DNA from 4 places in the Streptomyces sp. NPDC014006 genome. Region 1 is predicted to be linked to each of the others. Evidence: riboswitches for the same ligand, from Rfam matches in the RefSeq annotation. Region 1 holds a riboswitch; each other region holds the start of a gene.

The links. Region 1 has a riboswitch for cobalamin ahead of ACF1GV_RS22095 (ribonucleoside-diphosphate reductase subunit alpha). Riboswitches for the same ligand answer to the same signal wherever they lie in the genome.
Region 2: it holds a riboswitch for cobalamin, as region 1 does, so the genes downstream of both, ACF1GV_RS30385 (CbtB-domain containing protein) here and ACF1GV_RS22095 (ribonucleoside-diphosphate reductase subunit alpha) in region 1, are expected to answer to the same signal.
Region 3: it holds a riboswitch for cobalamin, as region 1 does, so the genes downstream of both, ACF1GV_RS06175 (cobalamin biosynthesis protein) here and ACF1GV_RS22095 (ribonucleoside-diphosphate reductase subunit alpha) in region 1, are expected to answer to the same signal.
Region 4: it holds a riboswitch for cobalamin, as region 1 does, so the genes downstream of both, ACF1GV_RS13670 (HoxN/HupN/NixA family nickel/cobalt transporter) here and ACF1GV_RS22095 (ribonucleoside-diphosphate reductase subunit alpha) in region 1, are expected to answer to the same signal.

The regions. Positions count from the first base shown of each region.
Region 1 is NZ_JBICAJ010000006.1:256,563-262,304, forward strand. It holds gene mctP (monocarboxylate uptake permease MctP) at 1-973, shown strand, start outside; gene ACF1GV_RS22090 (GNAT family N-acetyltransferase) at 1,047-1,553, shown strand; cobalamin riboswitch at 1,599-1,731, shown strand; gene ACF1GV_RS22095 (ribonucleoside-diphosphate reductase subunit alpha) at 1,854-4,217, shown strand; gene ACF1GV_RS22100 (ribonucleotide-diphosphate reductase subunit beta) at 4,217-5,230, shown strand; gene ACF1GV_RS22105 (hypothetical protein) at 5,238-5,742, opposite strand, start outside.
Region 2 is NZ_JBICAJ010000010.1:153,596-159,337, reverse strand. It holds gene ACF1GV_RS30410 (phosphatase PAP2 family protein) at 1-84, opposite strand, end outside; gene ACF1GV_RS30405 (cupin domain-containing protein) at 280-759, opposite strand; gene ACF1GV_RS30400 (SOS response-associated peptidase) at 1,046-1,789, shown strand; gene ACF1GV_RS30395 (histidine phosphatase family protein) at 1,958-2,548, shown strand; gene ACF1GV_RS30390 (CbtA family protein) at 2,616-3,368, opposite strand; gene ACF1GV_RS30385 (CbtB-domain containing protein) at 3,390-3,611, opposite strand; cobalamin riboswitch at 3,648-3,791, opposite strand; gene ACF1GV_RS30380 (class II glutamine amidotransferase) at 3,917-4,786, opposite strand; gene ACF1GV_RS30375 (alpha-L-arabinofuranosidase B) at 4,873-5,742, opposite strand, start outside.
Region 3 is NZ_JBICAJ010000001.1:1,349,637-1,355,378, reverse strand. It holds gene ACF1GV_RS06190 (class II aldolase/adducin family protein) at 1-572, opposite strand, end outside; gene ACF1GV_RS06185 (anion permease) at 801-2,060, shown strand; gene ACF1GV_RS06180 (hypothetical protein) at 2,095-2,316, shown strand; cobalamin riboswitch at 2,442-2,588, shown strand; gene ACF1GV_RS06175 (cobalamin biosynthesis protein) at 2,695-3,636, shown strand; gene ACF1GV_RS06170 (cobyric acid synthase) at 3,662-5,170, shown strand; gene cobN (cobaltochelatase subunit CobN) at 5,167-5,742, shown strand, end outside.
Region 4 is NZ_JBICAJ010000003.1:314,150-319,891, forward strand. It holds gene dnaK (molecular chaperone DnaK) at 1-398, opposite strand, end outside; gene ACF1GV_RS13655 (DUF4142 domain-containing protein) at 609-1,319, shown strand; gene ACF1GV_RS13660 (glycoside hydrolase family 13 protein) at 1,316-3,007, opposite strand; gene ACF1GV_RS13665 (ArsR/SmtB family transcription factor) at 3,045-3,404, opposite strand; cobalamin riboswitch at 3,482-3,666, shown strand; gene ACF1GV_RS13670 (HoxN/HupN/NixA family nickel/cobalt transporter) at 3,694-4,797, shown strand; gene ACF1GV_RS13675 (nucleoside hydrolase) at 4,794-5,742, opposite strand, start outside.

The sequences.
Region 1 (5,742 bases):
CGACGACATCTTCGCCAAGGCGGCCCACGCGTTCAGCCAGGTCAACCCGAAGACCGGCAAGCCGCGCGGCGCGCTGGTGTCGGGTGAGGCTCAGCAGTGGACGTACGCCACCCTGGCTCTGGGCTCCGCGCTCGCGCTGTTCATGTACCCGCACTCGATCACCGCGACGCTGTCGTCCAAGAGCCGTGAGGTGATCCGGCGCAACACCACGATCCTGCCGCTGTACTCCCTGATGCTGGGCCTGCTCGCGCTGCTCGGTTTCATGGCGATCGCGGCCGGCATCAAGGTGCAGAACGGCCAGCTGGCCATCCCGCAGCTGTTCGAGGACATGTTCCCGGACTGGTTCACGGGCATCGCGTTCGCGGCGATCGGCATCGGCGCGCTGGTCCCGGCGGCCATCATGTCCATCGCGGCGGCGAACCTGTTCACGCGCAACATCTACAAGGACTTCATCAAGCCGGACGCCACGCCGAAGCAGGAGGCACAGGTCTCCAAGATCGTCTCCCTGCTGGTGAAGGTGGGCGCGCTGGTCTTCGTCCTCACGATGGACAAGACGGTCGCCATCAACTTCCAGCTGCTGGGCGGCATCTGGATCCTGCAGACCTTCCCGGCCCTGGTCGGCGGCCTGTTCACGCGCTGGTTCCACCGCTGGGCTCTGCTGGCGGGCTGGGCGGTCGGCATGGTCTACGGCACCCTCGTCGCCTACGGGGTACCGTCGCCCACCAACCCGGGCCAGAAGCACTTCGGCGGCTCCGCGAAGGAGATCCCCGGCATCGGCGAGATCGGCTACATCGGCCTCACGGCGTTCGTGCTGAACGTGGTGGTGACCGTGGTCCTCACCTTCGTCCTGAAGGCCGTGAAGGCCCCCGAGGGCGTCGACGAGACCAGCCCGGAGGACTACACGGCGGACGCCGGCGACCCGGGCGTCCAGACCGAACTCCCCCCGGCCACGGCGGGCGCCGCAGGTCACTGAGAGCGGCATCGACGACGGGCCGCCGGAGAAATCCGGCGGCCCGCCGTCGTACCCGTGGGGCACACTCGCCGTCATGGACATCGTGATCCGGCCCGTCGCACCCCGCGAACACGCCGCCCTCGGTGAGATCACCGCCCAGGCCTATCTCCAGGACGGACTCCTGGACTTCGCCGCGAGCGACCCCTACCTCGGCGAGCTGCGCGACGTCGCCAAGCGCGCCGCCGCGGCCGAGGTCCTGGTCGCCACGGCGGACGACACCGTCCTCGGCGGCGTCACCTTCGTTCCGGCCGGCGGGCCCATGGCCGACGTCGCGCGTCCCGGCGAGGCCGAGATGCGCATGCTGGCCGTCGCCCACGCGGCCCGCGGCCGGGGTGTCGGCGAGGCGCTCGTACGGGCCTGCGTCGAGCGGGCCCGGGCCGTCGACGGCTGCGGGCGGCTCGTCCTGTCGACCCAGCGGACCATGCACACCGCCCACCGCCTCTACGAACGGCTGGGCTTCGTCCGTACGCCGGAGCGGGACTGGAATCCCCTGCCGGAACTCGACGACATCACCCTTCTCACCTACGAGCTGACGCTGTGAAGCCACCGGGACACAACATCTGGGGGTGACACGACAGCCCGGCACTAGATGTATGCTCATGCTCGCTGTCGCCGCAGGGGAATCCGGTGCGAATCCGGAACTGTCCCGCAACGGTGTACATGCGTGCTTCGCGCACGCTGGTTCAGTCCGAGGACCTGCCGACAGTGCACCCGGCCACCCGGCCGGTGTGCCCTGACGTCCGGGCCTCGTGGGATGGGCCGGTGGACGCGACGCCGCGTGCGCTCGTGTGCTGCCCCCTGCCCTCCGCAAGGCCCCGTGCCGAGCGAGGGAGAGCCCCACGTGACCATCGCGCCAGCCGATCCGGCCTCAGCCAGCCAGCGGGAGCACGACGGCCCCGGTGCCGCGCTGCTGCGCACCCTGACCGAGCTGACCGCCGACCTCCCCGACGCCGACCCCGGCCGGGTCGCCGCCGCCGCGCTGCGCGGCCGCTCGGCGCACGCCGACGAGGCGGAGCTGCGGGAGCTGGCCACGGAGGCCGCCGCCGGACTCATCTCCGAGGACCCCGCCTACTCCCGGCTCGCCGCCCGCCTGCTCACCCTCACCATCCGCGCGGAGGCGGCCTCCCAGGACGTCACGTCGTTCACCGGGTCGGTCGCCGTCGGCCACCGCGAGGGGCTCATCGCGGACCGGACCGCCGACTTCGTCCGGCTGCACGCCGAGCGGCTGGACGCGCTGATCGACACCCACGCCGACGACCGCTTCGGCTACTTCGGCCTGCGCACCCTGCACAGCCGCTATCTGCTGCGGCACCCGATCACCCGCAAGGTGATCGAGACGCCGCAGCACTTCCTGCTGCGGGTGGCCAGCGGGCTCGCCGAGGACGACACCCTCCGCTCCGCCGACGAGGTCGCGGCGCTCTACGGGCTCATGAGCCGCCTCGACTACCTGCCGTCCTCCCCCACCCTCTTCAACTCCGGCACCCGGCACCCCCAGATGTCGTCCTGCTACCTGCTCGACTCACCGCTGGACGAGCTGGACTCCATCTACGACCGCTACCACCAGGTCGCCCGGCTCTCCAAGCACGCCGGCGGCATCGGGCTGTCGTACTCCCGTATCCGCAGCCGCGGTTCGCTGATCCGCGGCACCAACGGGCACTCCAACGGCATCGTGCCGTTCCTGAAGACGCTGGACGCCTCGGTCGCCGCGGTGAACCAGGGCGGGCGGCGCAAGGGCGCGGCCGCGGTGTACCTGGAGACCTGGCACTCCGACATCGAGGAGTTCCTGGAGCTGCGGGACAACACCGGTGAGGACGCCCGCCGTACGCACAACCTGAACCTCGCGCACTGGGTCCCGGACGAGTTCATGCGCCGGGTGGGCGCCGACGCGCAGTGGTCGCTGTTCTCTCCGGCCGACGTGCCGGAGCTGGTGGATCTGTGGGGCGAGGAGTTCGACGCCGCGTACCGCAAGGCGGAGGACGCGGGGCTGGCGAAGAAGACGCTTCCGGCCCGTGAGCTGTACGGCCGCATGATGCGCACCCTCGCGCAGACCGGCAACGGCTGGATGACCTTCAAGGACGCCGCCAACCGCACCGCCAACCAGACCGCGCTGCCGGGCCACGTCGTCCACTCCTCCAACCTCTGCACGGAGATCCTGGAGGTCACCGACGACGGTGAGACGGCCGTGTGCAACCTCGGCTCGGTCAACCTCGGCGCGTTCGTGGCCGACGGGGACATCGACTGGGAGCGGCTGGACGCCACCGTCCGCACCGCCGTCACCTTCCTCGACCGCGTCGTCGACATCAACTTCTACCCGACCGAGCAGGCGGGCCGCTCCAACGCCAAGTGGCGCCCGGTGGGCCTGGGCGCGATGGGTTTGCAGGACGTCTTCTTCAAGCTGCGGCTGCCGTTCGACTCCCCCGAGGCCAAGGCGCTGTCCACCCGGATCGCGGAGCGGGTCATGCTCGCCGCGTACGAGGCCTCCGCCGACCTCGCCGAGCGCAACGGCCCGCTGCCGGCCTGGGAGAAGACCCGCACCGCACGGGGGGTGCTGCACCCCGACCACTACGACGTGGAGCTGACCTGGCCGGAGCGCTGGGCGGCGCTGCGGGAGCGGATCGCCGGGACCGGCATGCGCAACAGCCTGCTGCTGGCCATCGCGCCGACCGCCACCATCGCCTCCATCGCGGGCGTGTACGAGTGCATCGAGCCGCAAGTGTCGAACCTGTTCAAGCGCGAGACGCTGTCCGGCGAGTTCCTCCAGGTGAACTCCTACCTGGTCGCCGAGCTGAAGAAGCTCGGCGTGTGGGACGCCCGCACCCGTGAGGCGCTGCGCGAGTCGAGCGGCTCGGTGCAGGACTTCGCCTGGATCCCCGAGGACGTGCGGCGGCTGTACCGCACCGCGTGGGAGATCCCGCAGCGCGGTCTGATCGACATGGCGGCGGCGCGGACCCCGTTCCTCGACCAGGCGCAGTCCCTCAACCTGTTCCTGGAGACGCCGACGATCGGCAAGCTCTCCTCGATGTACGCCTACGCCTGGAAGTCCGGGCTGAAGACGACGTACTACCTGCGCTCGCGCCCGGCGACGCGCATCGCTCGCGCCGCCCGGGCGCAGGCCACCGTCCCCGTTCCCGTCCAGCAGGTGACCTCCGAAGAGGCCGTCGCCTGCTCCCTGGAAAACCCCGAGTCCTGCGAGGCCTGCCAGTAATGACCACCCGTAACACGAACCTCCTCGACCCGGGCTTCGAGCTGACCCTGCGCCCCATGCGCTACCCGGACTTCTACGAGCGCTACCGGGACGCCATCAAGAACACCTGGACCGTGGAGGAGGTCGACCTCCACTCGGACGTCGCCGACCTCGCGAAGCTGACGCCGGCGGAGCAGCACCTCATCGGCCGGCTGGTGGCGTTCTTCGCGACGGGCGACTCGATCGTCGCGAACAATCTGGTGCTGACGCTGTACAAGCACATCAACTCCCCCGAGGCGCGCCTGTACCTGTCGCGGCAGCTCTTCGAGGAGGCCGTGCACGTCCAGTTCTATCTGACGCTGCTGGACACCTATCTGCCCGACCCGGACGACCGGGCGGCCGCCTTCGACGCGGTGGAGAACATCCCGTCCATCCGGGAGAAGGCCGGGTTCTGCTTCAAGTGGATCAACGAGGTGGAGAAGCTGGAGCGCCTGGAGACGAGGGCCGACCGGCGCCGCTTCCTGCTGAACCTGATCTGCTTCGCCGCATGCATCGAGGGCCTGTTCTTCTACGGCGCCTTCGCGTACGTCTACTGGTTCCGCAGCAGGGGCCTGCTGCACGGTCTCGCCACCGGCACCAACTGGGTGTTCCGCGACGAGACCATGCACATGTCGTTCGCGTTCGACGTGGTCGACACCGTCCGCAAGGAGGAGCCTGACCTCTTCGACGAGGAGCTCGGGCAGCAGGTCACCGACATGCTCGAGGAGGCCGTGGAGGCCGAGCTGCAGTTCGCGCGCGACCTGTGCGGCGACGGCCTCCCCGGCATGAACACCGACTCGATGCGCCAGTACCTGGAGTGCGTCGCCGACCAGCGCCTCACCCGCCTCGGCTTCGCTCCCGTCTACGGTTCGGAGAACCCCTTCTCCTTCATGGAGTTGCAGGGCGTTCAGGAGCTGACCAACTTCTTCGAGCGCCGCCCCTCGGCGTATCAGGTGGCGGTGGAGGGCACCGTCGACCTGGACGAGGACTTCTGAGGCGCGGTTACTTCAGGGTCACGGTGTCCCCGGCCGACACGGCGAGCATGGTGGTCGACGTGCCGGGGTAGTACCAGCGCCAGTCGCCGGCCGCGGAGGCGGTGACGGTGGTGCTGAGCCGGCCGGTGCTGCCCGTTGTGACGGTCTTGACCGTGGTGTAGCGGGTGGTGCCGGCCTTGCGGAACTGGAGCTGGACCGGCTGCCCGGCGTAGCCTTGGTACCTCAGGCTCTCCCAGTTCGCCCGGCTGAGCGTTCCGGTGACGGTCAGCTGTCCGCCCTTGCGCACGGGCTCGGGCGCTGCGTCGGCGGTGAGTGTCGTGGCCCGCTTGACGGAGTACCGGGCGATGTTGTCGGAGATCCAGTAGTCGCCGTCGTTCGCTTTGACGGTGGCGTTGACCTGCCAGAGGCCGGCGACCCGGTTGGTGTCGATGTCGTCGCTCGCCGGCATCCAGGCGGGCGTGGCCTTCATGGTGGCCGTGCACACCGAGGTGATTGCCGACTTCTTCGCGCAG
Region 2 (5,742 bases), on a different contig from region 1:
TCCCGGTTGGCCGTAGTGGCGCGCGGTGATCTCCAGCGCGACGAGGAGTCCGAGAGCGGCCAGACCCGCTGCGCTCCACAGCATCACTCGCCGTTGACGCCACGCGATCAACGGGCTGCTGTCGTTTGTGCGCGGAATTTTCCGCAACGCTCTAGATATCAATCTATTCGGCCAATTTATTCGTTATGGGTTCAGTGGCTGGGAGCGGTGAAATCCATCACCGCGAGTCCGGACATGGTAGGGGAATGGTGCGGGGCGGCTTTTCTCCGGTCAGGGTGATCAGAGCTGAGGGTAGGAGCTGGTCCGGTACCGGCTGCGGAATTCGGCCAGCAGCTCGTCGGTTGCTTCGGCTCCGGCGCTGACCGCGGCGTGCACGTCACGGAAGTAGTTCTCATAACCCGCGGGCGTGTAGAGACACAGGGCGCGGGTGGTGTCCGGGCCCGCGTTGCGGAAGCCGTGGGGGGTGCCACGGGTCGCGGCGAGCAGATCCCCGGGGCCGGCTGTCACCTCCCCGTCCCCTGTGTGGAGGGTGAGCTCGCCCTCGAGCACGTAGAAGTACTCGTCGTGCCCGTCGTGCACGTGCGGTCTGGCACCGACGGTTCCGGGCGCCAGGGTGAACTCCTCGAAGGCGAAGTGTCCGCCCGTGTGCTCACCGGTCAGGCGGAAGAAGTGCGCGACACCGGCGACGTCTATCAGCTCGCCCTCCGCAGGGCGGCGCAGCAGCGGACGGGCCGCGGCCCGGGAGTGATCATCTGTCATGGGGGCATTGTGGCTCAGGGGCGTGTCCCCCGGTCCCTCAATCGGCGTGCGCCCGCGGGAGACGGAGAGGGAACAGGAAGACGCGCGCGCCCCGTGCCGGCAGGACGGTCACGGCAGAGTCCGTTCTGAACGGGCCCGGGACGCGACCAAGCCGCCGACACGGTGACACGGTGACGCCGCGACGCGGGCACCCTCCGGCACACGCCCGGGCGGCTGCGGCGGCGACATGCGCCGGGCAGCTCCCCAGGTCTCTCGCACGGGCAGAACGGCGTGGCACAGTGGCTCTATGTGCGGCCGCTTCGTCTCCACCCGCAGTCCGCAGGACCTCAGCCACCTCTTCGACGTCGCGCAGTGGCGGCCCGACGAGACCCTGGCGCCCAGCTGGAACGTCGCCCCCACCGACGACGTCTACGGCGTCCTGGAACGCGCCCCTCGCGCCGAGGGCTCCGGCGCACCCCCGCGCAGGGAGCTGCGGCCGTTGCGCTGGGGGCTGGTGCCGTCCTGGGCCAAGGACCCGTCCGTCGGCTCCCGGATGATCAACGCGCGCATGGAGACGGTGCACGAGAAGCCCGCGTACCGCCGCGCCTTCGCCCGGCACCGCTGTCTGCTCCCCGCCGACGGCTTCTACGAGTGGACCGAGGTCAAGGACGCCTCCACCGGCAAGAAGCGCAAGCAGCCGTACTTCATCCACCCCGCCGACGGGCAGATCATGGCGCTGGCCGGTCTCTACGCGTACTGGCGCAACCCCGAGGTCGACAACGACGACGACCCCGCCGCCTGGCTCACGACCTGCACCATCATCACCACCGAGGCCACCGACGCGGCCGGCCGGGTGCACCCCCGCATGCCGCTCGCCCTCACCCCGGACCACTACGCCGCCTGGCTCGACCCCCGTCACGACGACGCCGAGGAACTGCGCGCCCTGCTCACCCAGCCTGCCGGCGGTCATCTCGACGCCCGCCCCGTCTCCCCCGCCGTGAACAACACCCGCAACAACGGTCCGCAACTCCTGGACGAGGCCACGCCGTAACCCCGCCGGCAAGGGCTGAGGACCTGCCGTAGCCGCGCCAGAGGGCTGAGGACCTGCCGTGGCCTGCCATGACGCCGGCTGTGCGGCCCGCACCGGCGCGGAAGCCGCGCGCCGGACGGGTGCTACTTTCGCACCCACACCCATGACCGCCACAGCCGGAGCAGCCAGGTGACCAGCCGTGTTCTCTTCGTCTCGCCCGCCTCGAGCCCGTCGCTGCGGCAGGCCCGCTTCGACGACGGTGACGCGATCGACGACGTGGGGGCGGCCCGGGCCCGGGCCGCAGCGGGGTCCCTTCCCCCTGCCGCCCGCGTGCTGACGTCGCCGAGTGTGCGCTGCCGGCAGACCGCGGAGGCGCTCGGCCTCGACGGCGCGCGGACGCCGGAGCTCGGGGCCTGGGACGTGGGCCGTTGGCGCGGTCTCACCCTGGACGAGGTGGGCGCCGCCGAGCCGGAGGAGGTGGCCCGTTGGCTCGCCGATCCCGACAGCGCGCCGCACGGGGGTGAGTCCGTGCACGAGTTGTGCACGCGGGTCGGCCACTGGCTGGACAGCGCACGGGACTTCGACGGCCGTACGGTCGCCGTGGTCGAGCCGGAGGTGGTTCGGGCCGCCGTCGTGCACGCCCTGGGGCTGGGCGCGGCGGCCTTCTGGCGGCTCGACGTACCGCCGTTGGCCGTCACCGAGCTGAGCGGCCGCTCGGGACGCTGGAATCTGCGGCTCGGGCGGCACCTGGCCGCGTCGGACACACCTTCCCCACGCTGAGTGCGGCCCGGATGCGACGAAGGGCCCTGCGGATAGTTCCGTAGGGCCCTTCGTCGTCCGGAACGAGTCAGTGCGTGGCCGGAACCGTTCGCCCGGTGTCGGCCTTCGCCGGCCTGGGGTTCAGCAGGCGTTCGGCCAACTCGCCGAAGAGCAGGCCGAACCCGGCCCACATCGCGGTCTGGATGCCCAGCGCGGAGAGCCGGAACCGCCACAGCAGGGCGGCCGGGAAGTCCTTCGGCACCTCGTTGACGACGGGGAGGAACTGGTAGGCCAGGCCGATCACCGCGGCGAACGCGGCCACCGCGACGACGGTCGCCCACCAGGTGCCCAGGACCGCCGTGAGCCGCTTGCCCACCAAGGTGGCGGCGACCGCGAGGAGGACGCTGAGCAGCATCATCAGGAAGTAGAGGGTGGTCCGCTTGCCGATGGTGTCGGGGTCGCCGACCGACGGCGGATTGGCCGGGTACTTCAGGAACGGCACGACGTAGACGGTCAGGAGCGCACAGCCGGACAGCAGCAGTGCGGTGGCCCGCGGACCGAAGCGGCCGACCCGGCCGAGGGCGAAGGCGTACGCGAGCGCGGCGATGCCGCCGAAGGCGACCCCGTAGACCAGGACACCGGTGGCGAGACCGGCGGTGGACTGCAGGGACCGGGAGACGGCCTCCATCTCGTGCTCATGGGAGTGGGCGCCCTCGAAGGCGATCGCCTTGTCGACGCTGGGCTCACCCAGGAGGTAGGCGACGACGAGGGCGAGCACGCCGGCGGCGAGGCCGGCGAGCATGCCCCGCACGAGAAGGTTTCTTACCGTTGCGGAGTTCATGGGTGCGCGGCGTCCCTGGCGTCAGTGGCAGGGGAAACCGAGCAGGTGGCGGGCGTCGTGCACCCACTCGTGGACGTCCGTGCCGTCGAACACGGCGGTGGCGCCCTGCTCGGCGCCGACGAAGTACAGCAGGACCAGCATCAGGACGCCGGCGAAGACCGCCCAGGGGGCGATCGCCTTCAACGGCAGCGTGGCGGGAACAGCGGGGGTGGTGGCAGTCGGCTGGGCGACGTGCTGGGCCATGGCGGGGCCTCCTCTGGGAGTTCGCGTCCCATCTCGGTGGTGCACTGGACGACGGCCACGGGTCTGACTCGCGAGCACCCCTCCTCAGGGCTTCGCACACAGTGGCGCGACCGTGCCGGATTCCCACCGGCTTCCGTCTCGCCGTCGTCGATTCGGACAGACCGTACCGCGTGACGCGTCCATGGCCAAGACGGCCTGGCCCGGCGTGATCTTCCTCTCGGACCGGGCGGGGGCGACGGGGCCGGGGCGACCGGCCGGGGGCGGCGGACTGAACCGGATGGCGGGCCGGCTGTTCGAGGGACGGATCAGGCGGCCTTCTGCGAGGCTGCCGCGTCGGGATGCAGATCGTCGAGGGTGAGCCGGTGGGCCGGAGGGTCCGGCAGGACGACCCGGTGGGTGGTGCGCAGGTCGGGGCCGACGTGGAGGAGCTCACCGGACTCCATCGGGCGCCAGTGCGGGTTGTCGTCCATGCGCTCGCTGGCGACGATGACGGCGGGGTGGTCGGCGAGGGGTGCCGAGTGGACGCGCATCCGGCCGTCGCTGCCGCTGTGGTCGAGGTGCCTGCTGCCGTGCTGGCCGCCCGCCGGGCGCTGCAGGACGTACAGGCCGTGGGTGTCCGGGTAGCGCAGTGCCCACAGCTCCTGTGGGCTGATGAGGATCAGGTTCATGGCGTAGACGGGCAGGCGCGCGGCGATCCAGCGGGCGGCCTGCCGGATGCCGGTGGTGACGTCCCCGTCGTGTCGTCGGGTCTCCCGGCTGATCAGGGCGAAGAAGCGCTCGGAGTCGGTGTCGCCCCGGACCAGTGAGCGGTCCTCCCCCAAGTGGTCGTCGAGTGCGTCGAGGCCCTCGATCACCCCGTTGTGCGCGAAGAGCCGCCCCGCCTGCTCGAAGGGGTGGGTGTTACGGACGTCCAGGCTGCCGGTGGAGGCGAAGCGCACATGGGCGATGAAGGTCGCCGACTCCTCCTGCCGGGCCTCCCGTGCGAAGGCGCGGTCGCGGTAGGCCGCGATGGGTGCCTTGTCGACGCGGGGGGTGCCGTCGGCGGTGAAGTGGCCGAGGCCGGTGCCGTCGGGGTCGCGGTGACTCTGCTTGCTGAGACTGTCGGGGGCGTCCAGGAGCCAGAAGGTGGCGTACGTCCGTCGCGGAGCGCTGCTGAGGCCGAACAGGCGGCACACGGGAACCTCCTCCGTCGGGGCCCTCCGCGGCTCGCGGGGGCGGGTGGGGGCCCCGGCCGAGTGCCCCCACCCGCCCCGGGTACGCGTCAGGCCCAGGGGGTGGTTACGGCCCAGCTGGTGTCGTCGGCCCAGAGTGCGGCGTTGTCCCAGGCGTGGGATCCTCCGTCACCGGCGATGTAGACGGCGTGTTCGTAGTGGCGCACGAAGTCGCCGGGGTAGTTGGCGGACCGGAGCGACACGCCCTGCCCGTTGTGACCGGCCTGCGGGCAGAACGTGGCGTCCTGCCGGGACAGCGCGCTGCTGTCGATGGTGTCGACGCGCAGCCGGAAGTCGTAGTGGCGCAGGTACTGGCCCGGTTTGTCGGCGGACTCGAAGGAGACGCAGGAGGCGTCGCCCAGACCGGCCCGCACGATCCAGGTGGCGGCCGCCTTGTCGGCGGAGGAACTGGAGGACGACACCGCCGAGATGGCCGCGTTGCTGTCCGCGCTGTCGTGCCGGAGGTACTCGCCGGTGCAGCAGGACGTGGTGGCCCGCAGCGATACCCTGGCGCCCGCCGTGAGGCCGCCGGCCGGTGCGGGGGCCGTGTAGCCGACCGCGTTGATGTCGGCCTGCACGGCGTTCTCGGTCGCGTCCGACGGGTAACCGGAGGTCATCACTCCCTCGTAGAAGGTGCCGGCGGATCCATTGCTGTTGTCGCCGCCGATACCGAGGATGATGGCGCCTTCCTTCTTCATCGGGTTGTAGCCCGAGGCGTTGGGGCGCGGTCCGCTGTAGTAGGTGGACAGTCCGCCGGACTGCGCATTGCCGGCGCGGATGGCCCACTTGTTCGAGCCGCCCTTGACGATCGCGGTGAGGAACCGGTGGCTGACGCTGGGATCGTTCGCGTTGTAGCCCGGATTGACGCCGGAGAAAAGGCCGTTCTCCAGGTCGGCCATCACCCAGGGGCCGTTGCCGGT
Region 3 (5,742 bases), on a different contig from region 1:
GCGGTGCGGTCGTAGGCCTGGTCCAGGGTGGCGCCGTAGGCGATCGTGCCGTGGTTCTGCAGGAGGCAGCCGGTGCGGCCGGTCAGGGCCCGCAGCATGCTCTCGGCCAGCTCCTGCGTGCCGTACGTCGCGTAGGGGGCGACGCGGACCGGGCCGCCGAGGGCCGCGGCCATGTAGTGGACGAGCGGGAGCTCCGGCACGAGCGTCGAGACCGCCGTGGCGTGGACGGCGTGCGTGTGCACCACGGCCCGGGCGTCCGTGGTGCCGTATACGGCGAGGTGCATCGGCAGCTCGCTCGTCGGCACCAGCGAGCCGCGCACCTGCCGGCCGTCGAGGTCGACCGCCGTCAGGTCCTGCGGCCGCAGCCGGTCGTAGGGCACGCCCGACGGCGTGACCAGCACCAGGTCACCGACGCGTACCGAGACATTGCCGGAGGTGCCGACGACCAGACCGTCGGCGACGGTCCGGCGCGCCGTGGCGACCAGATCCGCCCAGGCCAGAGCCTCCCGCTCGGCGTCGTCCCCCTCGTCGGCCACCCGTCCGCCCTGCCGCTCCCACCGCTGCTCCGTCATGCCGCGATCCTGCCAGTCCCGGGTGACGGAAATCTCCTTCTCCGACCCGCGCACGGCCACGACGCCCCGCGCCGGGCACCCGGCCCGTGTGCCGCCCGGGCCGTGGGCGGGGGAACGGAGCAGCGACCCCCTCTTTCCGACATCGAGACGCCCGGCCCAGTTCACCTTCCGTTCACCCGCGTTACCTACGTTCGACCCGCCAATGACTTCGAACGAATGCCTGGGTAAATGGAAAGCTTCTCGCTGATCCTCGCGATTGTGGTCGTCACCGCTCTCGCGTTCGATTTCACGAACGGTTTCCACGACACCGCCAACGCGATGGCCACCACCATCTCGACCGGCGCGCTGCGGCCCAAGATCGCCGTGGCCATGTCCGCCGCCCTCAACCTCGTGGGCGCCTTCCTCTCCGTGGAGGTCGCCAACACGATCTCCAAGGGTCTCGTCGACGAGAGCGGCATCCGTCCCGAGGTCATCTTCGCCGCCCTGGTCGGCGCGATCCTCTGGAACCTGCTGACCTGGCTCGTGGGCCTGCCCTCCAGCTCCTCGCACGCCCTCATGGGCGGTCTGATCGGCGCCACCGTCGCCTCCGCCGGCTTCGGCGCCGTCCACGGTGACGTGCTCGTCACCAAGGTGCTGCTGCCCGCGGTCGCCGCCCCGGTCGTCGCCGGCGTCGCGGCGATGGTCGCGACCCGTCTGTCGTACACGCTGGGCAAGAAGGCCGACGGCAAGGCCGCCGAGAAGGGCTACCGGGCCGGCCAGATCGCCTCCGCGGGCCTGGTCTCCCTCGCCCACGGCACCAACGACGCGCAGAAGACGATGGGCATCATCACCCTCGCCCTGGTCGCGGGCGGCGCCATCGCGCCCGACTCCGACCCGCCCACCTGGGTGATCCTCTCCGCCGGCCTGGCCATCGCGCTCGGCACCTACATCGGCGGCTGGCGCATCATCCGCACCATGGGCAAGGGCCTGACGGACATGCAGCCGCAGCAGGGCTTCGCCGCCCAGACCAGCGCGGCCACCGCCATCCTCGCCTCCTCCCACCTCGGCTTCTCGCTGTCCACCACGCACGTCGTCTCCGGCTCCGTGATGGGCGCGGGCGTGGGCCGCAAGGGCGGCGTGGTGCGCTGGTCGACCGCGACCCGGATGCTCGTCGCCTGGGTGCTGACCCTGCCGGCCGCCGCGCTGGTCGGCGCGCTCGCCGAGTACGTCACCGGCTTCGGCGCCTGGGGCACCGCGCTGGTCGCCGTCTTCCTGGTGTCCGCCAGCTTCGGCATCTGGAAGGTCTCCCGCCGCGAGGTCGTCGACCACACCAACGTCAACGCCGTGGAGGAGGAGCCGGCCGGCGTGGTCACCACCGCGATCGCCGCCGTGACCCCGCCTCCGGCCGCCGGCCCGGCGGTCACGGACGGCCTGACGGCCACCATCCCCGCCCCCGCCGCCGCGACGGCGGAGCAGCCGGCCACCGCGAACCCGGCCCCGGCCGTCTGACCGCCGCTTTCGGGTACGAAGGAAGAGAAGCAGCATGAAGATCGACTGGGCGGCCCTCGGCTCCGTCTTCGGTGTCAGCCTCATGGTCACCGTGGGTCTGGTGGCCCTGTTCACCCTCGGCATCATGGGCCTGTCCCGCCGCGAGCGGGTCCAGGCGCAGGGCGGTTCGGCCGCCCTCGCGGTCACCGGCGCGTACGCCTGCTTCGCGGCGTGCGCGGCGGCGGTGGCGTACGGCATCAGCCTGATCGTCGCCTGACCGGCCTCGTCAACGAAAAACGCGGGGTGCCCGAGCGGCACCCCGCGTTCCTTTGTGACCTGGCAGGTCGCCTCCGTGTGGGCCTGCCCACACTCCTCCGCCCCAGGTCAAGGGCAAGTTGACGGCCCTCTGACAGCCGTGGTGGACTGCCGGAGCCAAGTTTGCGGCGTGCAGGAGAGGAAGCCGGTGGAAGTCCGGCGCGGTCCCGCCACTGTCACCGGGGTGTGCAACCCCGGGAGCCAGGAACTCTCACCGCCGAATCTCCTTCTAACCAGGGCGCGGACACCCTGAGTGAGGACATGACGCCATGCGCGGCTGCCGGTTGAGGACCAGGCCCATCAGCGACGCTCCGCTCGACCCCACGGCCGGCTGAGCCCGATGCGAGCCGAACGCGTCTTCGCGTACGGCGCCGCCGCCGGCCTCCTCGGTGACCTCCTCCTCGGTGATCCGCGCCGCGGGCACCCGGTCGCCGTGTTCGGACGGGCCGCGGACGCCGTCGAGCGCACCCTGTGGCGCGACCACCGCGGCTGGGGCGCCCTGCACACCGCCGTCTGCGCCGGAGGCGCCGTCGCGCTCGGGGCCGTGGCCGCCCGCTCGGTGCGCCGCTCCCCCGCCGCCTCGGTCGCGCTGACCGCCGCCGCCACCTGGTCCGTGGTCGGGGGGACCTCCCTCGCACGCGAGGCCGGCGCCATCGGGCGCGCCCTGGAAGCCGGGGACGTGGAGGCGGCGCGGGCCCGGCTGCCCCATCTGTGCGGCCGTGACCCCCAGGCGCTGGACGCCGACGGGATCGCCCGGGCCGTGGTCGAGTCGGTCGCCGAGAACACCTCCGACGCCGTCGTGGGCGCGCTGGTGTGGGGCGCCGTCGGCGGGGTGCCCGGGCTGCTCGGGTTCCGGGCCGTCAACACCCTGGATGCGATGGTCGGTCACAAGTCGCCGCGGCTGCGGCGCTTCGGCTGGGCCTCCGCCCGCCTCGACGACGTGGCCGGCTGGCCGGGCGCCCGGCTGACCGCCGCCCTCGCCGTGCTCACCGGCCCGGACCGGCGTGGCGCCGTACGGGCGTGGCGGGCGGACGCGGTGAAGCACCCGAGCCCCAACGCGGGCCCCGTGGAGGCCTCCTTCGCGGGCGCGCTCGGCCTGCGGCTGGGCGGCACCCTGTCGTACGGCGGGCGCGTGGAACACCGGCCCGTGCTGAACCCGCGGGGGCGCGCCGTCGGGACCGAGGACATCGCGCGGGCGGTACGGCTGTCCCGGCGCGTGAGCTGGCTGGCGCTCGGCGTGTGCGCGGGCGCACACCTCATCCGGAAGGGGCGCAATCGATGAACGTCATCGGGAAGGGGCGTGATCGATGAACGGCGGTCTCCTCGTCGCCGGCACCACCTCCGACGCCGGCAAGAGCGTCGTCACCGCCGGGATCTGCCGGTGGCTGGTGCGGCAGGGCGTGAAGGTGGCGCCCTTCAAGGCGCAGAACATGTCCCTGAACTCCTTCGTCACCCGCGAGGGCGCCGAGATCGGGCGGGCGCAGGCCATGCAGGCCCAGGCCTGCCGGATCGAGCCGACCGCGTTGATGAACCCGGTGCTGCTCAAGCCCGGCGGCGAGCAGAGCAGCCAAGTGGTGCTGCTGGGCAAGCCGGTGGGCGAGATGAGCGCACGCGGCTACCACGGCGGACGCCAGCAGAAGCTGCTGGGGACGGTCCTGGAGTGCCTGGCCGAGTTGCGGGGCACGTATGACGCGGTGATCTGCGAGGGGGCCGGCTCACCGGCCGAGATCAATCTGCGCCGGACCGACATCGTGAACATGGGCATCGCGCGGGGCGCGCGGCTGCCCGTGCTCGTCGTCGGCGACATCGACCGCGGGGGCGTCTTCGCGTCCTTCTTCGGCACGCTCGCCCTGCTCTCACCCGAGGACCAGGAACTGGTCGCCGGCTTCCTGGTGAACAAGTTCCGCGGCGACGTCTCCCTGCTGGAGCCGGGCCTGGACATGCTGCACGGCCTCACCGGGCGGCGCACCTACGGCGTCCTGCCCTTCCGGCACGGGCTCGGTATCGACGAGGAGGACGGCCTCAGGGTGTCCCTGCGCGGCACCGTCCGCGAGTCGGCCGTCTCCCCGCCCGTCGGCGAGGACGTCCTGCGGGTCGCCGTCTGCGCGATCCCGCTGATGTCCAACTTCACCGACGTGGACGCGCTGGCCGCCGAACCGGGCGTGGTCGTGCGGTTCGTGGACCGGCCGGAGGAGCTGGCCGACGCCGACCTGGTGGTGATCCCGGGCACCCGCGGGACGGTGCGGGCGCTTCAGTGGCTGCGCGAACGCGGCCTGGCCGACGCCCTCGTGCGCCGGGCCGCCGAGCAGCGGCCCGTGCTCGGCATCTGCGGTGGTTTCCAGATCCTCGGTGAACACATCGAGGACGAGGTCGAGTCACGCGCCGGTGCCGTCGACGGGCTCGGCGTGCTGCCGGTGCGGGTGCGGTTCGCCCGCGAGAAGACCCTGACCCGGCCGAGCGGGGAAGCCCTCGGCGAGCGGGTCGAGGGGTACGAGATCCACCACGGCATCGCCTCCGTGACGGGAGGGGAGCCCTTCCTCGACGGCTGCCGCGTCGGCCAGACCTGGGGCACCCACTGGCACGGCTCGCTGGAGTCCGACGGCTTCCGCCGCGCCTTCCTGCGCGAGGTGGCCGCCGCCGCGGGCCGCCGCTTCGTGCCCGCGCCGGACACCTCCTTCGCCGCGCTGCGCGAGGAGCAGCTCGACCGGCTCGGCGACCTGATCGAACAGCACGCGGACACGGACGCGCTGTGGCGGCTCATCGAGTCCGGCGCGCCGCAAGGACTGCCTTTCATTCCACCGGGAGCGCCCGCATGAGCACAGTGTTGTTGTTGTCCACCGCCGACACGGATCTGCTGGCGGCCCGGGCCTCCGGTGCGGACTACCGGATCGGCAACCCGACCCGCGTGGACGTCGCCGAGGAACTCCCGGCGCTGGTCGAGGGCGCCGACCTCGCCGTCGTACGGCTGCTGGGCGGCAAGCGGGCCTGGGAGGACGGGCTCGCCGCGCTGAAGGCGTCCGGCATCCCTACCGTGCTGCTGGGCGGCGAGACCGTCCCGGACGCCGAGCTGATGGCCGAGTCGAGCGTGCCGGCCGGCGTGGTCGCGGAGGCGCTGCGGTACCTGGTCGAGGGCGGTCCCGCGAACCTGCTGGAGCTGTCGCGGTTCCTGTCGGACACGGTGCTGCTGACCGGTGAGGGCTTCGAGGAGCCGCACACGATGCCGGAGTACGGCGTCCACGGCTCGTACGCGCTGCAGGACGGCCGTCCGACCGTCGGGGTGCTCTTCTACCGCGCCCACGAACTGAGCGGCAACACCGCCTTCGTGGACACCCTGTGCGAGGCGATCGAGGCGCAGGGCGCCAATGCGCTGCCCGTGTACTGCGGTTCG
Region 4 (5,742 bases), on a different contig from region 1:
TGCCGCTGGGCGTCGTCGAAGTACGCCGGCACGGTGATCACGGCGTCCGTGACGTCCTCGCCCAGGTACGCCTCCGCGTCCCGCTTGAGTTTCTGCAGCACGCGCGCGGAGACCTCCTGCGCGGTGTACCGCCTGCCGTCGATGTCGCCGCTGTCCGGGAACCGCCAGGCGTGGTCGCCCACATGCCGCTTGACGGACCGGGCCGTGCGCTCCACGTTCGTCACGGCCTGCCGTTTCGCGACCTCCCCGACGAGCACCTCGCCGTTCTTGGCGAAGGCGACGACGGACGGGGTGGTGCGGGCCCCCTCCGTGTTGGCGATGACGGTGGGCTCGCCGCCCTCCAGGACCGCGACCACCGAGTTCGTGGTGCCGAGATCGATTCCGACCGAACGCGCCATCGGGCTCTCCCTTCTCGGGTGCCGTAGCTGCCGGGGCTGCGGGCATCACTCACATTCCTGCATAAAACGTGAGCCGACCGCCGTCAAGGAAGATTTTTTTGCCGCACCGCCCGAACACAACCGCCTCTTCCCGCGTACTCCTGTGCGTTCGACCGGACGGTGACAGGAGGCACGGTGCGACTCTCGCGGAACGCGACGGGAACCCTCTTTGTGGGCGGAGCCCTCGGCCTGACCCTCGTTGCGCTCGCCTATCCGGCCATGCTGGGCGTGCAGACGGTGTCCAGCGACACCTCGCGGGTGATCGCCAACACCCAGTGGGGACCGCTCACGGAGGGCGACCGCGACTTCGTGGTGAAGGTGCGCGCGGCCGGCCTGTGGGAGTACCCCGTGGGTCAGTTGGCCCTGAAGAAGAGCACCGACAAAGCGGTCCTCACGGCGGGCCGCCACCTCATCGACGGGCACGCGGCCCTGGACATCACCTGCCGCAGGGTCGCACCGATGCTGAACATCACGCTGCCCAACCTGCCCAGCCCCCAGCAGCAGGGATTCGTCGCCACCCTCACCGCGGACAGCGGCAGGCAGTTCGACTCAGACTTCGCGAACATCCTGCGGATCACGCACGGCTCGATCTTCAACACGATCGCGAAGATCCGGTCCACGACGAAGAACACGCTGGTGCGCGCGCTCGCCGACCAGGCCAACGACACCGTGCTCGACCACATCACGGTCATGGAGAAGACCGGCCTGGTCAACTTCGACCAGGCCCTCTTCCAGCAGACCGCCCCGCCCAAGCTGCCCTCGAACGACGTCACCCCGCCGCCCCCGGCCGGGGGCCAGCCCCAGGTGGTCCTCCCCCCGCCGCCGAGCCCGACGTCCGTCCCGGTCCCCCTGCCCGGCGACCCGTCGCCGACGGTGCGCTAGCCGAGCCACACGGTGGTGTCCGGGCCGAGCCGGCCGTCCTCCAGGGGTGCGCTGGTCAGCAGCACCTCGCCGGCCGGCAGCGCAACCGTGCGCTCCGACAGGTTGGCGACGCACCGCCAGCCCTCCGACCGGGTGAAGGCGAGCACACCGTCCGGGACGTCCTCGGCCCACCGCAGCTCCTCGCCCTGCGCCAGCTTGCGGCGCAGCTTCAGCGCGGCCCGGTACAGCTCCAGCGTCGAGCCCTCCACGCCGTCCTGCGCCTGCACGGCGTACGACGCGAAGGACGGCGGCTGCGACAGCCAGGCGCCGCCCGCCCCGAAGCCGTACGACGGGCCGCTCACCGTCCACGGCAGCGGCACCCGGCAGCCGTCGCGGCCCTTGCGGACATGGCCCGTCTGCTCCCAGATCGGGTCCTGGAGCACCTCGGCCGACAGGTCGGCGACCTCGGGCAGCCCCAGCTCCTCGCCCTGGTAGAGGTACGACGAGCCGGGCAGCGCCAGCATCAGCAGCGTCGCGGCGCGGGCCCGGCGCAGCCCGGCCGCCGGGTCGATCCGGGGCGCGTGCCCGCCGGACAGCAGCCAGGCGTTGTCGTCGGTGCCCGGTGGCAGCATCAGCCGGGAGGCGTGCCGCACGACGTCGTGGTTGGACAGCACCCAGGTGGCGGTGGCGCCGACGGCACGGGCGCCGGCCAGCGACGCGGTGATGACCTCGCGCAGCGCGTCCGCGTGCCAGGGAGCCTGCAGAAACTCGAAGTTGAACGCCTGCCCGAGCTCGTCCGGCCGGGCGTACAGCGCGCGGCGCTCCCCCGGCACCCATGCCTCGGCGATGGCCGCGCGGGGCGGGGAGTAGGCGTCGAGCAGGCGGCGCCAGTCCCGGTAGATCTCGTGCACCTCGTCGCGGTCGTAGAAGGGATGGCTGCCCGGGGGCAGCACCGTCAGGGCCGCCTCGTCGCTCAGCTCGGGTGCGCCGAGGTCGCGCAGCGGCTCGCTCAGGTCCTTGGCCAGGGCGTGGGCGACGTCCACGCGGAAGCCGTCCACGCCCCGGTCGGCCCAGAAGCGCAGCGTGGCGAGCAGGTCGGCGCGCACCTCCTCGTCGGCCCAGTTCAGGTCGGGCTGCTCGCGGGCGAACAGATGCAGGTACCACTGCCCGTCCGGCACCCGCTCCCAGGCGCTGCCGCCGAACACCGACTGCCAGTCCGAGGGCGGCAGCTCCCCGTGGACACCGCGGCCGTCCCGGAAGACGTACCGCTCGCGGGCGCGCGAACCCGGCCCGGCGCGCAGGGCCTCCTGGAACCAGGCGTGCTGGTGCGAGGTGTGGTTGGGGACGATGTCGACGACGAGCTTCAGGCCCAGCCGGTGCGCCTCGGCGACGAGCGCGTCGAAGTGGTCCAGGCTGCCCAGGCGCGGGTCGACGGCACGGTGGTCGGCGACGTCGTAGCCGCCGTCGGCGAGTTCGGAGGGGTAGAACGGGCTCAGCCACAGCGCGTCGACGCCGAGCGCGGCCAGGTGGGTCAGGCGGTCGGTGATCCCGCGCAGGTCGCCGAGACCGTCACCGTCGGCGTCGGCGAAGCTGCGGGGGTAGACCTGGTAGACGACGGCCTGCCGCCACCAGTCGGGGTCGCGGGAGGAGAGATCGGGCACGCGGTCTCCGTTCGCCGGTTCGGGCACGACAGGGAGATGACTGTCCACTTCACCCCGAAAGGGAACGTGCCCGTGTGGGCGCGGGTCAGGCGCCGTCGGCGGTGCACCGCGCGAGCAGGGTCTGCACGTCCGGGTCGACCACCCGGTAACGGACCACCCGGCCCTGCTTCTCCCCCGCCACCGTCCCGGACGCCCGCAGCAGCCGCAGGGCCTGCGACACCGCGGGGTCGTTCATGCCCGTCGCGATCGCCAGGTCGGACACCGCGAGCGGGCCGGTGCGGTGCAGGGCGAGCAGGAGGGCGAGCCGGTTGGGGTCGGCGAGCAGCGAGAAGCGGTCGGCCCAGGCACGCACGTGGGCGGCGTCGCCGATGGCCGCGATGGCGTCACAGACACGGTGACCGTCGATGGTGCGGCGGTCGGCGCGGTCGGGGGGCACGAGGTGCATGCCCGCATTCTCCCGCCCCGATTGTGATCTTGCATACCTGCACAGCTGTGCAGGTATGCAGAAGACCCTCGGCCCCCCTACCGTGGGCGGGCCGTGGTGTTCGGGAAGCCGGTGGGAAACCGGCGCGGCCCTCGCCACTGTGATCGGGGAGTTCTCGTCCCGTCCGGCTCACGCCGGGCCACTGGTCGTACGACCGGGAAGGCAGGGACGGCGGACGCATGACCCGGCAGCCAGGAGACCGGCCACGGCAGCTCACGAAGAGATCCACGAGGTGCTGGAGCGTGACCGGATGACCTTGCCCGACCCTGCCCCGACGACGACCGCGAAGGCCACCTTCACATGGCGCCGCGAGGACACCGTGAAGACCGCCGGGCTGATGGCCGCCATCGCCGCCCTGCACGTCGTCGCCTTCGGGATCCTCTTCCTCCTCGTCGTACCTGGCCACTACGAGGTCGGCAGCAAGGCCTTCGGCATCGGCCTCGGCGTCACCGCCTACACCCTGGGCGTGCGGCACGCCTTCGACGCCGATCACATCGCCGCCATCGACAACACCACCCGCAAGCTCATGGCCGACGGCAAACGCCCGGTGTCCGTGGGCTTCTGGTTCGCGCTCGGCCACTCCAGCGTCGTGATCGTCCTCGCGGTGATGATCGCGGCCGGCACCCAGCTCGCCGACCGGGTCACCAACGAGGGGTCCACCACCCACCAGGTGCTCGGCTTCCTCGGCACGACCGTCGCCGGTGCCTTCCTGTACCTCATCGCCGCCCTCAACCTGGTCGCCCTGTTCGGCATCCTGAAGGTGTTCCGGTCGATGCGGGCGGGCACGTACGACGAGTCCGAGCTGGAGCGGCACCTGGACTCGCGCGGGTTCATGAACCGCTTCCTCGGCCGCCTCACCCGCTCGATCTCCCGGCCGGGCCAGATGTATCCGCTCGGCTTCCTCTTCGGCCTCGGCTTCGAGACCGCCACCGAGGTCACCCTGATGGTGATGGCCGGCTCGGGCGCGGCCGCCGGACTGCCCTGGTACGCCATCCTGTGCCTGCCGCTGCTGTTCACGGCCGGCATGTGCCTGTTCGACACCCTGGACGGCACGTTCATGAACTTCGCCTACCAGTGGGCGTTCTCCCACCCGGTCCGCAAGGTGTTCTACAACCTCGCCATCACCGGCCTGTCCATCGCCGTCGCGTTCGTGATCGGCACCATCGAGCTGGTCGGCGTGCTGCACGACAAGTTCGGCCTGAGCGACGGCGTCACCGGCTGGATCGCCGGGATCGACCTGGACAGCGTCGGCTACCTCATCGTCGGCCTGTTCGTCCTGGTGTGGGCGGTGGCGCTGGCGTACTGGAGGCTGGCCAGGGTGGAGGAACGCTGGACGGCCTCCGCCGCCGACTAGCGCTCGACGGTCTCCAGGTACAGCCTCACGTACCGGTCGACGTCGACCTCCAGCGCCACGTCCACCAGGGGCTGTTCGCGGGCGCCCTCGTGGATCTCGGACTCGCCGGGGCGCGGGCGCCGGTCGACGACCGTCTGCCCCCGGCCAGGACCCGGGGCCAGCGACACCTCCACCGGCAGCAGCCGCGTCGTGATCCCCGCCGGATCGGCGACCGCGCACACCGCGCCCGCGTCGCCGAGGCCGCCGGCCTCCTCCGCCTCGGGCTCACCGCCCTGCGTGGTCGGCCGGTGGGCCAGCAGGTCACCGGCCAGCCGGGTCCCGGGCTCACTGCTCGCCCGCATCCGGTGCACATCGCTGCCCGGCACCACGACCCGCATGAACACGTCCAGGCCGTACATGGTGATCGGCACCCCCGCGGTCAGCAGGATCGCCGCGGCCTCCGGGTCGTGCCAGACGTTGAACTCCGCGACCGGCGTGGCGTTGCCGGTGGTGACCGCGCCGCCCATGAAGACGATCCGCTCGATGTTGCGGGTCACCTCCGGATGGGTGCGCAGCAGCAGCGCGATGTTCGTCAGCGGCGCCGTCGGGATCAGGGTCACCGGCCGCTCGCTGGCGAGGATCTCCCGGCGCAGCAGCGTCACCGCGTCGACGTCGGCGGGCCGGCGCCCCGGCGCGGGCAGCCCCAGATCGCCCATGCCGTCGTGGCCGTGCACATGCCGGGCCGAACGCGCCGGCTCGATCAACGGCCGCTCGGCACCCCGCCCCACCGGGATCTGCGGCGCCCCCGCCTGCTCCAGCACGGTCAGTGTGTTGCGTACGACCCCGTCGACGTCCGTGTTCCCGGCGACACACGTCACCGCGCGCAGATCCAGACCGGGATGACGTACCGCGAACAGCAGGGCGAGGGCGTCGTCGACACCGGTATCGCAGTCGATGATCACGGGG